Regions from separate parts of the Pseudoalteromonas sp. GB56 genome, predicted to be linked through region 1. Evidence: predicted binding sites of a transcription regulator. Region 1 holds the regulator's gene; each other region holds the start of a gene.

What was found. Region 1 encodes LexA, which represses DNA repair genes until DNA is damaged. Its sites were predicted from a motif close to TACTGTATNNNNATACAGTA; they were not measured.
Region 2: the regulator LexA is predicted to act here: its motif matches at 2,112-2,131, upstream of ruvC (crossover junction endodeoxyribonuclease RuvC).
Region 3: the regulator LexA is predicted to act here: its motif matches at 1,520-1,539, upstream of ACH19P_RS10970 (SulA-like leucine-rich domain-containing protein).
Region 4: the regulator LexA is predicted to act here: its motif matches at 1,049-1,068, upstream of ACH19P_RS07710 (DNA polymerase II).

Annotation. Positions count from the first base shown of each region.
Region 1 covers NZ_JBPCHK010000001.1:632,571-635,765, forward strand. The annotation lists gene grxB (glutaredoxin 2) at 1-278, opposite strand, end outside; gene ACH19P_RS02950 (DUF924 family protein) at 338-868, shown strand; gene lexA (transcriptional repressor LexA) at 1,013-1,630, shown strand; gene coxB (cytochrome c oxidase subunit II) at 1,948-3,081, shown strand; partial or broken gene ctaD (cytochrome c oxidase subunit I) at 3,078-3,195, shown strand, end outside.
Region 2 covers NZ_JBPCHK010000001.1:1,688,268-1,691,462, reverse strand. The annotation lists gene ruvB (Holliday junction branch migration DNA helicase RuvB) at 1-882, opposite strand, end outside; gene ruvA (Holliday junction branch migration protein RuvA) at 921-1,538, opposite strand; gene ruvC (crossover junction endodeoxyribonuclease RuvC) at 1,552-2,073, opposite strand; gene aspS (aspartate--tRNA ligase) at 2,254-3,195, opposite strand, start outside.
Region 3 covers NZ_JBPCHK010000001.1:2,336,906-2,340,100, reverse strand. The annotation lists gene ACH19P_RS10980 (hypothetical protein) at 1-429, shown strand, start outside; gene ACH19P_RS10975 (YchJ family protein) at 536-994, opposite strand; gene ACH19P_RS10970 (SulA-like leucine-rich domain-containing protein) at 1,039-1,476, opposite strand; gene ACH19P_RS10965 (NCS2 family permease) at 1,707-2,999, shown strand.
Region 4 covers NZ_JBPCHK010000001.1:1,607,894-1,611,088, forward strand. The annotation lists partial or broken gene dinG (ATP-dependent DNA helicase DinG) at 1-1,040, opposite strand, end outside; gene ACH19P_RS07710 (DNA polymerase II) at 1,194-3,195, shown strand, end outside.

The DNA of each region.
Region 1 (3,195 bases):
GTCTCTACCCATTTGCTTGCGGGCGTGAGGTAGTCACCATGATCCAATGGCATTTTTGCTCGTTTGCAGAAGTAGGAAGCAATATCGAGGCTTTGCGCCATGGCAATGTTTTGATTTTTAGCTAATATGGGAACGGTTGATTTGCCGACTAACTCGATGGCGGTGGTTGTGTCGTCGGCTTGTAAGTAGAGTATCTGCACGTCTATATTGCGTGCATAGGCAACCATTCTGGCTTTAACTGAATAAGGGCAATGCTCATAAATGTAGAGTTTCTTCACGGTTACTGTTGCCTTGTTTGCATCGGGCTTCACACCCTTTTTACTTTGAAGGAGAGAATATGGATTTTCAATCTGTGTATGATTTTTGGTTTAAGCAATGCCAACCCGAGGACTGGTTTAAAAAGAATGCAGCGTTTGACGACAAGGTTATTAAGCAATTTTCGCAACTGCATCATGCGGCAGCTCAGGGCGAGTTGGTACATTGGCGCAACACAGCTCAAGGGGCGCTGTGTGAAATCATCGTGCTCGACCAATTCTCGCGCAACATGTTTCGCGACACGCCAAAAGCCTTCACCTTTGATGGGCTGGCTTTGTGCTTGGCTCAGCACGCGGTGGATAAGGGCTTCGATATGCAATTGAATGAGCAAGAGCGCCCGTTTATGTACATGCCCTATATGCACAGTGAGAGTAAGATTATCCATCAGGAGGCTGATAGGTTGTTCAAGCCATTGGATAATTATGATTTTGAAGTGGCGCATAAGAAGATTATCGATCGTTTTGGTCGATACCCGCATCGCAATGAAATACTAGGGCGTAAATCCACGGATGATGAAATTGTGTTTTTAACTCAACCCAACAGCAGCTTTTAGCATTTACGCGCTGACGTAAACACAAAAACCCAAACCTAAGTAGGGCGCTTTGTTACGAGCTGAGCAAATTGCCTGATTTTATTTGCGATTTTCTGACAACTGTATATACTCACAGCTAAATGTACTGTATGGAAACCCAGTTGTATGCGTCCTTTAACTAATCGCCAATCGCAAATTTTAGAGCTGATCAAAGTATTTATTAAAGACACGGGCATGCCGCCTACGCGTGCTGAGATTGCACAAACACTGGGGTTTCGCAGTGCGAATGCCGCAGAAGAGCACCTTAAAGCCCTTGCCAAAAAGGGTGTGATCAAAATGAAGCCCGGTGCCAGCCGAGGTATTCAACTGGTTGAAGAGGAAGAGCCTGAGCAATTAGGCTTGCCTCTGATAGGTCGCGTCGCTGCCGGTGAACCCATCTTGGCGCAAGAGCACATTGAAAGTCACTGCCAAATCGATCCATTACTGTTTAAGCCTGCCGCTGATTACCTACTACGTGTTGATGGTATGAGTATGAAAGATATCGGTATTATGGACGGCGACTTACTGGCTGTGCATCGTGCTCAGGTTGCGGAGAACGGCCAAGTGGTGGTTGCCCGTGTTGGTGATGACGTCACTGTGAAGCGTTTAGAGAAAGCCGGTCGTAAAATATTGCTGCATGCAGAGAATGAAGAATTTGCGCCAATCGAAGTTGACCTAGAGCATGAATCTTTCAATATTGAAGGTTTAGCGGTAGGTGTAATCCGAAATGCTGATTGGATGTAGTTGTACCCGTTAAATATTCGCCCCCAATGCGCCGTTTATTGGGGGTTTCCAGCCCTTTTCTAATTCCTTTTTCTGTACGCTAACAGATTGAATCTCCCCAAAATATTTATTGAAAAAAGCAAAACAAAAACGTCTATTTTCTTGCTATATGCTCAATTCTTGACTAATTGGTTAGATTACAGGCTTTGCTGGTTGCTTTTTAATCGCTTTGTGTAAAGTAAATGTAATCGGCCAGTTCTAAGCATAATAATAATGAAGATTGGCTAGCAGTTATTGCCTCTTCTCTTTTTGCGTTGCGCGTTTTAAGGAGATGGTACATGAAGAAGCTTTGCTCCCTCATGTTGCTGTGTTTGTTCGCCCCGCACTTGGCTTTTGCAAATAGTGATTATAATTTGCGCCCAGGGGTGACCGACATCAGTGAAAATGTTTACCAGTTGCACATGACGATATTCATCATCTGCTGTGTCATTGGTGTAATAGTGTTCGGTGCAATGTTCTGGGCTTTGCTCAGACACCGTAAATCTAAAGGGGCTCAACCCGCATCCTTCCATGAGAGCACCAAGGTAGAAATACTTTGGACCGCGATCCCATTTTTAATTCTCATCGGTATGGCCGTACCTGCGACCAAAACCCTGATAGCGATGGAAGATACCTCAAAAGCAGATGTCACCATCAAAATCACGGGGTCGCAGTGGAAGTGGCATTATGAGTACATGGGCCATGATGTGGGCTTTTACTCGTTGCTCTCTACCCCGCAAGAGCAAATTCAAAACGCTCAGGAAAAAGGCGAACATTACTTACTGGAAGTGGATAAGCCGTTAGTGATCCCAACAGATAAAAAAGTCCGCTTTTTGATGACTTCAGACGACGTTATCCACTCTTGGTGGGTGCCTGATTTTGCAGTTAAAAAAGATGCTAATCCAGGCTTTATCAACGAAGCATGGACCAAGGTAAACGAAGCGGGTATCTACCGCGGCCAATGTGCTGAGCTATGTGGTAAAGACCATGGCTTTATGCCTGTGGTGGTTGAAGCCAAAGCGCCCGAAGAATTCGAAGCCTGGTTAGCTGAGCAAAAACAAGCGGTGCAAGCACAAGCCGATGCCGATGCAGCGCTGCTTGATCAGACACTTTCTCAAGAAGAACTGATGGCATCAGGTGAGCAAGTCTACATGGCGCGCTGTGCTGCGTGTCACCAACCCACAGGTCTGGGTTTACCGGGGGTATTTCCTGCGATTAAGGGAAGTCCCATCGCAACAGGTAATATCAAGGATCACATAGACATCGTGGTTCACGGTAAGCCAGGTACAGCGATGCAGGCGTTCGTGAGTCAGCTAACTCTCAAAGAACTCGCATCGGTAATCACCTACCAGCGTAATGCATTTGGCAACGACACTGGCGACACAGTGCAACCAAGTGCGATTCAGGCCGCAATTGATGGGGAAGGACAATGAGTACAGCTGCTGCAACACATGAACATCACGGGCCTGCAACAGGTATTAAACGCTGGCTCTTTACCACTAACCATAAAGACATAGGTACACTTTACCTACTGTTTTCACTGCTTA
Region 2 (3,195 bases), 1.1 Mb from region 1:
CTTTTCTTCGCCAATGGCCGCAGCTAAGTTTTCTAGCCCCACTGGACCACCCATAAACTTTTCAATAATAGCGAGTAAGTACTTACGGTCCATGTAATCGAACCCACTTTTATCCACATCAACCATGTCCAATGCTTGGGCTGCGATGTCTGCACATACAGAGCCATCTCCTTTAACCTCAGCAAAGTCACGCACACGGCGCAGTAATCGGTTAGCAATTCGCGGTGTACCACGTGAACGTTTGGCTACTTCGTACGCGCCTTGTTCATCAATTTCCAAGCCAAGATGAAATGCAGAACGCTTTACAATAGCCGCAAGGTCGTCAACGTTATAAAACTCGAGTCGCTGTACAATTCCAAAACGGTCACGCAATGGTGACGTTAATGAACCTGCTCGAGTGGTAGCACCAATCAGAGTGAAAGGAGGTAAGTCTAATTTAATTGACCTCGCTGCGGGACCTTCACCTATCATGATATCGAGTTGATAGTCTTCCATTGCTGGATACAAAATTTCCTCAACATGCGGGCTCATTCTGTGAATTTCATCAATGAACAACACATCATGTGCTTCTAGGTTAGTAAGCAATGCCGCCAAGTCCCCTGCTTTTTCGAGCACGGGGCCTGACGTGGTTTTTATGCTCACTTCCAGTTCATTGGCGACAATGTTTGCTAAGGTCGTTTTGCCCAAACCAGGGGGACCAAAAATCAACAAATGATCAAGTGCTTCGCTGCGCGAGCGAGCCGCTTCTATAAAGATATCCATTTGTTGTTTAACATGAGGTTGCCCATGGTAATCTGCCAATAATTTGGGACGTATTGCTCTGTCGACAACGTCTTCATTACCTTGCTGCTGAGGCTCTATTAGTCTATCCGCTTCAATCATGTATTTGTCTCGTTAGAGTATCTCGTTAGAGTATCTCGTTACAGCATCGCTCTAAGCGCTTGCTTAATCATTTCCTCAGAAGTCATGGCGTCTTTTGCCACTGCTTTAACCGCTTTAACTGCTTGGTTATTCTTATAACCCAGAGCTTCGAGCGCCGCAACCGCATCATCCTGAGCGCTGCCATGGACTAATGTATCACCAGCCGCGGAGAACGCTGCCGCATCCGTATGTGGAGTGAATAAGTCAGGGCCCCAATCCTTGAGCCTATCTTTCATTTCTAACACCAATCGCTCTGCCGTCTTTTTACCTACGCCAGGAAGCTTAACCAGCGTACTTGCATCACCTTGGTGTACACAGTGGATAAATTGTTCGGCAGACATCCCGGATAAAATACCGAGTCCTAGCTTGGGCCCGACCCCATTTGCTTTGAGTAACTCACGAAATAGCGCTCGCTCATTTTTGGTGTTAAAACCAAATAGCAGTTGCGCGTCTTCACGCACCACAAAATGGGTAAAGAGGGTGACCTGCTGCCCGCATTCGGGCAATGCGTAAAAACAGCTCATAGGTAAATTTATCTCGTAGCCAACACCGCCTACGTCCACCAATACTTCTGGTGGCTGTTTCTCTACTAGTTCTCCGCGAATTCGTCCGATCATTGCTACCTCTGAGTTACCTTAGACGACCACGCACTGTTTTACGCGCCTGGCCTGATAATTTAATAAGATTTTGCTGTGAGTGACCATGGCACATTGCAATTGCTAACGCGTCAGCTGCGTCTGCCTGAGGGGTTGCTGGTAATTTCAAAATATGTTTAACCATGTGCTGTACTTGTGTCTTTTCAGCTGAGCCTTTACCAACAACCGCTTGCTTCACTTGCCTCGCCGAGTATTCATGAACAGGGATATCTGCCATCGTTGCCGCAACGATGGCTGCGCCTCTTGCCTGCCCTAGCTTGAGTGCTGAGTCGGGGTTGTGTGCCATAAACACTTGCTCAATGGCAAATGAATCTGGGTTGAACTGACTGATAAGTTGCGTAACGCCCTGAAAAATCATTTTCAAGCGTTCGGGGAAAGGATTATCGCCTAGTTTAATGCACCCACTGCCTAAATAGGCAAATTTATGGCCTTGTTGTTGTATCACGCCATAGCCTGTGAATCGCGAGCCGGGATCAATGCCCAAAATTATACTCACTCACATACCTTATTATTGTTTTAGCTGTGAATAATGGTAACTGTATGGATGACCAGTGTAAAGGCAATCAAAGTAAAAACGCCACTTTGCACTTGGCATTAGCTGTTTTGTTGTCAAAACAAACAAAAAAGCGGCCGAAGCCGCTTTTTCTATTTGATGAATGTGCTTGGCTTATTCACCTTACTCTTGCTCTGCACTCGCCTTGGGTGCAATTGCGATACCTAGCTCTTTAAGCGCATCTGGGTTTGCTGGGCTTGGCGCCTCAGTCATCAAACATGATGCCTGCGTTGTTTTCGGGAATGCAATAACATCGCGAATATTGTCAGTACCGCACAGCAACATCACTAAACGGTCAAGACCGAACGCTAAACCTGCGTGCGGTGGCGTGCCGTACTTCAATGCGTCCAGTAAGAAACCAAACTTATCTTGTTGCTCTTGTGCATCAATGCCCAGCACGCGGAACGCAGTCTCTTGCATTTCGCTGTTGTGTATACGCACAGAACCACCGCCTACTTCGTAGCCGTTTAGTACCATATCATATGCATCTGAGAGTGTGCCCGCAGGGTTTGCTTCAAGCTCTTGTGGACTCACACCTTTTGGTGCTGTAAATGGGTGGTGAACCGCGTGAAGGTTACCTTCTTCGTCCTCTTCAAACATTGGGAAGTCGACAACCCAAAGTGGTGCCCATTTAGTAAGGTCAGTTAGTTCTAAGTCCAATCCAATCTTCAAACGCAATGCACCCATGGCTTCATTTACTACGTTACGAGAGTCTGCACCGAACAGGATGATGTCGCCTGATTGTGCATTCGTGCGCTCAAGTAAGGCCGTGATCACTTCTTCATTTAAGAATTTGGCAATGGGTGATTGTACGCCCTCAACACCTGCAGCGCGGTCGTTAACCTTCATCCACGCTAAGCCTTTTGCACCGTAGATGCCGATAAACTTCGTGTAGTCATCGATTTGTTTACGCGATAATTCAGCACCACCTGGCACTGTAAGCACAGCTACACGGCCTTTTTCGTCGTTCGCTGGACCAGAGAACACTTTAAATTCAACGTCTTTAACAAGATCTGCAACGTCGATAAGTTCCATCGGGTTACGAAGGTCTGGTTTGTCTGAACC
Region 3 (3,195 bases), 1.7 Mb from region 1:
TTGGAACTCAGTTTAGCCTACAAGCACAGTAGTCCATCTGCAGGTAGCTGGGTCAATTATGTTGGGTTGCGTCGTTGGGATAATACCTACCAATTTGATTTGGATACGGCCTTGTTACCTCAAACGAGTCTTGTAGACAGAGACGAAGATTGGGTAGACGTTATATTGGGCTTTAGTTACAACAAAGAATTCGCACAAAAATGGCATTTCAATACAGCAGCCGATGTCGGTGGTTTTGGCTTATCTGCAAAATTGACGTCGAGTTTGAAATTAGGTGTGGTATATGACCTCACAGAGAACTGGGATATGTCTTTTCAATATAAGGCGACCTACGTTGACTATGATACGGGCGACAATGGTAGTAGTAACTATTTCAGTTATGACACCATTACGCATGGGCCGCTAATGAGTGCCAGCTATACGTTTTAATGGATGACAAAGGACTGGTAAGAAATACCAGTCCGTTAACGTTAACCAAAGTTAGAGTCGGTTGACGTTTTTTATACAGCAATTACCAAGATGAGCGCGCTATATCTTATATTGCGCAGCACTTTTTAAATTTCTTACCGCTACCGCATGGGCACGCATCATTGCGGCTTAGTTTTACATCCGAGGTAGAAAACAATTCACCTTCGTCGTAGCGCCAAGTGCCGCCTTCTTTGACAAAAGTAGAACGTTCATGAATACAGCATAACGCGTTGTCATAGAGATAATGTGCTTTGAATTCGACGACGGCTGGGGTCAGTTCACACTGACTTTCGATAATTTCTAAGTTGGTAAATTTTGCAGCTTGCGCGAATTGAGCAACATCTTCTTTTGCATTATTCACGATCGCTTTGCTTGAACAGGTTGCACATAAGTAATCGATTTCTTGTGTGCAAAATGCACTGTATCTCGATTTCATTAATGCTAATGGGTCAGGTGCGCTTTGCTGACCTTTAATATATACGCCACAACATTGTTCGAATGAGTGTGGCGACCCACAAAAACACATATCAGCTCTTCTGAAAAAATACATCAGCTAATAGTGTAACAAACTTACATTACGTGAGGCACGGCTAATTGAGCTTGCTCGTCATCTGATGTGAAACAAAACAGCTGTGCTTTTGCTTGATGCGTGTTTAGTTGCATTTTCTCTAGTTGCTGTTGGTTTACAATGTCTGTCCAAGTAACAATTGCACAATAGCGGCCATTTTGCAGGGCGCAATTAAGAACATATTCTACATCAACGATATGCTTCCTACGGATTACCAGTAGCTTGTTCGTATCGATTGAGCACGAATCCAATAAATCACGACTCGGGATGTGGTCAGGGGCAATGAGCAAAGTCCAACCATTACTTTTATTGTAACGGTGCACAATTTTTAATAGTTCAAAAGAAGCTGAAATTTCATCCTCTGTTTGCACAATGTTGATTGATGCAGGGTTATCTTGCTTATAGCTTTTAACGTGTCGAATAGCTGCTGTATGTAACATATTTGCCTCGCTGTGGGTAATGTGAACGATATACAGTGTTTTATACAGTATGTGTATACAGTAGTTTATACAGTTGTTGTGTGCAAGCTTTTTTTGAAGCTTTTTTAATCATTGGCTTAATACCCAATAAATAGGTGCGATAAAATTGCTTCAATTAGTTATTAAAGGCGGTCAATTGTCCGCATGTGTGCTAGTATTGCGCGCTTGTTTGTTAGCTCGAAAAAAGACTTATGCTAGAGAGTGTTTTTAAAATTAAGGCGCACGGAAGCTCGGTAAAGCGTGAGGTGATTGCAGGTTTAACGACCTTCATTACCATGGTGTACATTGTTTTTGTTAACCCGGCAATGTTGGCGGAAGCGGGGATGGATCAAGGTGCTGCTTTTGTTGCAACTTGTGTTGCGGCAGCCATCGGTTGTTTTATTATGGGATTTTGGGCTAACTATCCATTAGCACTCGCGCCAGGAATGGGGCTCAACGCCTTTTTCACTTATGGTGTGGTGTTAGGAATGGGTTATACGTGGCAATCCGCCCTCGGAGCGGTGTTTATGTCAGGTAGTATCTTCTTAGTACTAAGTTTGTTCAAAGTACGTGAGTGGATCATCAATGCTATTCCACTTGTACTCAAGCGTGCAATTGCGACTGGCATTGGCGCATTCTTGGCGTTAATTGCATTGAAAAATGCTGGTATTGTTGTGGCTAGCCCCGCAACGCTTGTACAGCTTGGTGACATCACCAGTGCGGGACCAGCGCTTGCAATTCTTAGCTTCTTTATTATTGCTGGGTTGTTATATCGCGATATTAAAAGTGGCGTATTAATCAGTATCCTGCTGGTTACCTGTTTGGCTCTCGCGTTGGGTTTGGTTGAGTATCAAGGTATTGTGTCGGCGCCGCCATCGATTGCACCGACTTTTATGCAGCTTGATTTTGCAGCCGCGCTTGAGTTGTCGATGCTTAGCGTGGTCTTTGCGTTTCTATTTGTAGACTTGTTTGATACCTCAGGCACTTTAGTTGCAGTAACTCAAAAAGCAGGGCTAGCGGATGAACAAGGCCGCATGCCACGACTTGGCCGTGCACTCAGTGCGGACAGCACTGCAACTATCGCAGGTTCCGTGCTCGGAACTTCGACTACAACCTCGTACATTGAATCAGTTGCAGGTGTATCGGTTGGTGGTCGTACAGGTTTGACCGCTGTTGTGGTTGGCATGTGTTTTTTATTGATGATGTTTTTTGCTCCCCTTGCGGCTATGGTGCCAGCTTATGCAACAGCGGGTGCGATTTTGTATGTGTCTATTTTGATGCTACAAAATTTGAAGTTAGTCGATTGGGACGACATGACTGATGCAATCCCAGTGGCCGTTGTATTACTGATGACTCCGTTGACGTTCTCAATCGCGCACGGAATTGCGCTTGGGTTTATTGCCTACACTGCTGTGAAGGTAGTATGTAACAGAGCCAATGAAGTAAGTATTAGTGTGTGGATTCTGAGCATACTCTTCGTATTGAAGTTTATCTTCTTATCATAAATACCTAAAAGCCGCTGTTGAAGCGGCTTTTTTATGCTTAAGTAATTTTTATAACGAGTCAGAACATCCAAGCATTAGATGGTATTGGCTGTGTTTTCTCTGCAAAATATACCGTCTTTGCTGCGTATAAGTGCGTGTTTGAGTGGCTCTGTAAGCAACTGGCGTAGCTCATCAACTGTCTATATGCGGGGTTCAA
Region 4 (3,195 bases), 980 kb from region 1:
GCTTGTACTGTGAGTTGCTCGGGTAATAAGCCATGAGAAAATCGATACGTGTGGTCTTCACTGTATTGGTAATCCGCGCCATCGAGCATGGTTAATACCGCTTTGTGTCCACGAGTAATGTCGTCAAGTGAGTCATTGAGCTTAAATTGACTTCCGGAAGCACTGGCGCTGAAGATAGCTTGTGCCATTTTACCACTGAATTTTAACAACTTTTCCAACCAGTCTTGGGTGCCTTTAATGGTGGCTGCAGCGGATGAAAAGTCGCGGGTAATGTGAGCGAGATGGTGTGCTTCGTCAATCACATAAATGCAGTTGTCAGGCTCTGGCAAAATAACGCCACCGCCAAGTTCTAAATCAGCGAGGAGCAAACTGTGGTTGGCGACCAACACGTCCATTTGCGCAATTTTCTGGCGTGCCAAGTGAAAAGGACATGTTTGGTGAGCCTTCATCTGACGTTGACAGGAATGCTTATCACAGGCGATGAGATGCCACACTCGATCGGGAATGACATCCGCCCAAGAATCTCTATCGCCATGCCACTTTTTCTCGCTGTAAGCTAGATGCAATTGTTTTAGGCACTTTTGTTCCATGTCGCTAAGCGGAGAGGTCAGGGTAGGCATTAGCGCCATTTGTTGTTGGTCACCATTGACGGCATTTTCTAGTTTGTGGGCGCAAATATAGCGCCCCCTACCTTTTACCAAGTCATAACTGAATGTTAGTCCGCTGTGCTCGGCAAAAAAGGGCAACTCTTTGTGCAGTAGCTGCTCTTGCAAGGCGACTGTCGCAGTAGATATAACCAGTTTTTTATTGGCTTTGAGAGCGATTGGTAGCGCTCCTAAACAATAGGCGAGTGACTTCCCCGTGCCCGTGCCAGCTTCGATTACGCAAATTCGTTGCTTTTTGTGATATTCACCACTGAGCGTTTTTGCTATTTCTGCAACGAGGTAATTTTGACTCGAGCGGGGGGTGTAATCATCTAAGCTTTTAGCAATCCGCTGGTGGGCATTACGAATAGTCTTTTTTAACGGATCTGAAAGCATTTAATTACTTATGTATAAATTTACAGTGCCTTCATTTTAGGGGCTCATAGAGCAAGACTCAAGCGCTTATCATCACCTGAGTTCAAACTCAGCTGTAATTATCATTTAGCTTAGGTAAACTGGCAGCATTAACTCATTTTTAGTGATTGTTTCGTGTCAGTAACCGCCGGATTTATTTTGTCTATGCACACTCAGCAGCGTCGCGAAGGCATTTGCTTTGTAACTTGGCTGGCGACTGACAATGGGCCTTTAAAAGTGGTATCTGACACGCAAAAAGGCGTGTTCTTCGTACCCCAATCACAGATTGGCCATGCCAATTCTCTATTAGAGCGAAATACCCTCGATGCCGACTCCCGAGCGCTGTCTTTAAAAACATTCGCAGACGAAAGTGTCACCGCACTGTATTTTAGCAGGCTGCACGACTATTACAGTGCGCGCGAACTGCTCAAAGAAGAGGGGATCCGTTTGTATGAAGACGACATCAGAATGCAAGAACAGTACTTGATGGAGCGCTTTATCAGAGGAGGCGTGTGGACAAAGGGCATTAGCGTAGATGAGAACACGCTCATCAAAGGACAGTTCAAGGCGAATGATAGTTACACGCCTGACCTATCTGTGTTGTCGTTAGACATAGAATGCAGTGGTGAGGGGATTTTATTCAGTGTTGCGTTGGCAAGTGATGACCTAAACAAAGTAATCATGATTGGTAGTCCAACACACCCATCAGAGCCATGGCTAGAATATGTTGAAGATGAAGCCACACTGCTGCAAAGACTGTGTTTTTTAATCACCCAATACGATCCTGACCTAATCATCGGCTGGAATGTAGTCGATTTTGATTTTCAACTCCTTTGTTACCGTGCGCAGCAATTAAACGTGCCCCTTAATTTGGGTCGACAACATGAAGCCGTAACTTGGCGCGGTAGCAAAATAAATAAGCTGCTGGTGCCGGGAAGGGCGGTGCTCGATGGTATAGATATGCTTAAAAATGCCACCTATCATTTTTCGAGCTACAGTTTGGATAATGTCGCTCAGGAAGTGTTAGGGGAAAAGAAACTCATTGATAATGAGGACAAACTCGCCAAAATCGAACAGATGTTTGTGCAAGACAAAGAGCGTTTGGCACACTACAACCTCAAAGATACGCAATTAGTTTTGGCTATCTTTAAAAAACTAGAGTTGGTTGAGTTTGCAATTGCAAGAACGAAGCTAACGGGCTTACCGCTTGAAAGGCTAGGTGGTTCGGTCGCTGCCTTTACCAACTTGTACTTACCGCATCTGCATCGTAGTGGCTATGTTGCGCCGAATATGGCTGAGCATGGGTTAAGCTTTGATAGCCCAGGGGGGTACGTAATGGATTCAACTCCTGGTCTTTATGACAACGTCGCTGTGCTGGATTTTAAAAGCCTATATCCGAGTATCATTCGCACCTTTTGTATCGATCCCCTCGGGCTGATTTTAGGCCTCGCAGACACTGATAACAGCATCGAAGGATTTAATGGTGCGTATTTTTACCGAACAGGGCACCATTTGCCGCAGCTTGTAGGAGATTTAGCTTTGGCACGTCAACAAGCTAAAGATGTTGGCGATCACCATCTACAACAGGCTATAAAAATTATCATGAATAGCTTGTATGGCGTGCTGGGCTCAAAAGGATGTCGTTTCTATGACCCCCGACTGTCTAGCTCCATAACGCTACGCGGTCACCAAATTATGCAAACCACGAAAAAGTGGTTAGAGGAAATGGGGGCGACAGTGATTTACGGAGATACGGATTCAACGTTTGTGGCACTGCCCAATGAATTAGATGAACAACAAAGCCATGAATTGGCGTCGCAATTAGTCTCAGCAGTCAATAGAAAATGGCAACAATTGATACGCGACGAATATGGTGTGCAAAGTTACTTAGAACTGGAATATGAGAGTTTGTATCGGCCGTTCTTAATGCCTAAAGCACGGCACAAAGATATTGGCAGTAAAAAGCGCTACGCTGGCTTATTGGTTCAAGCTGGGCATAAATTGGTATTTAAAGGGATGGAATCAGTACGTTCTGATTGGACAGAAATAGCGCGAGATTTTCAAAATCAATTATTTATGGCGCTTTTTACACAGCAGAATCTTGATGATGTGGTGCATAAGTTTGTTAACGAATTAC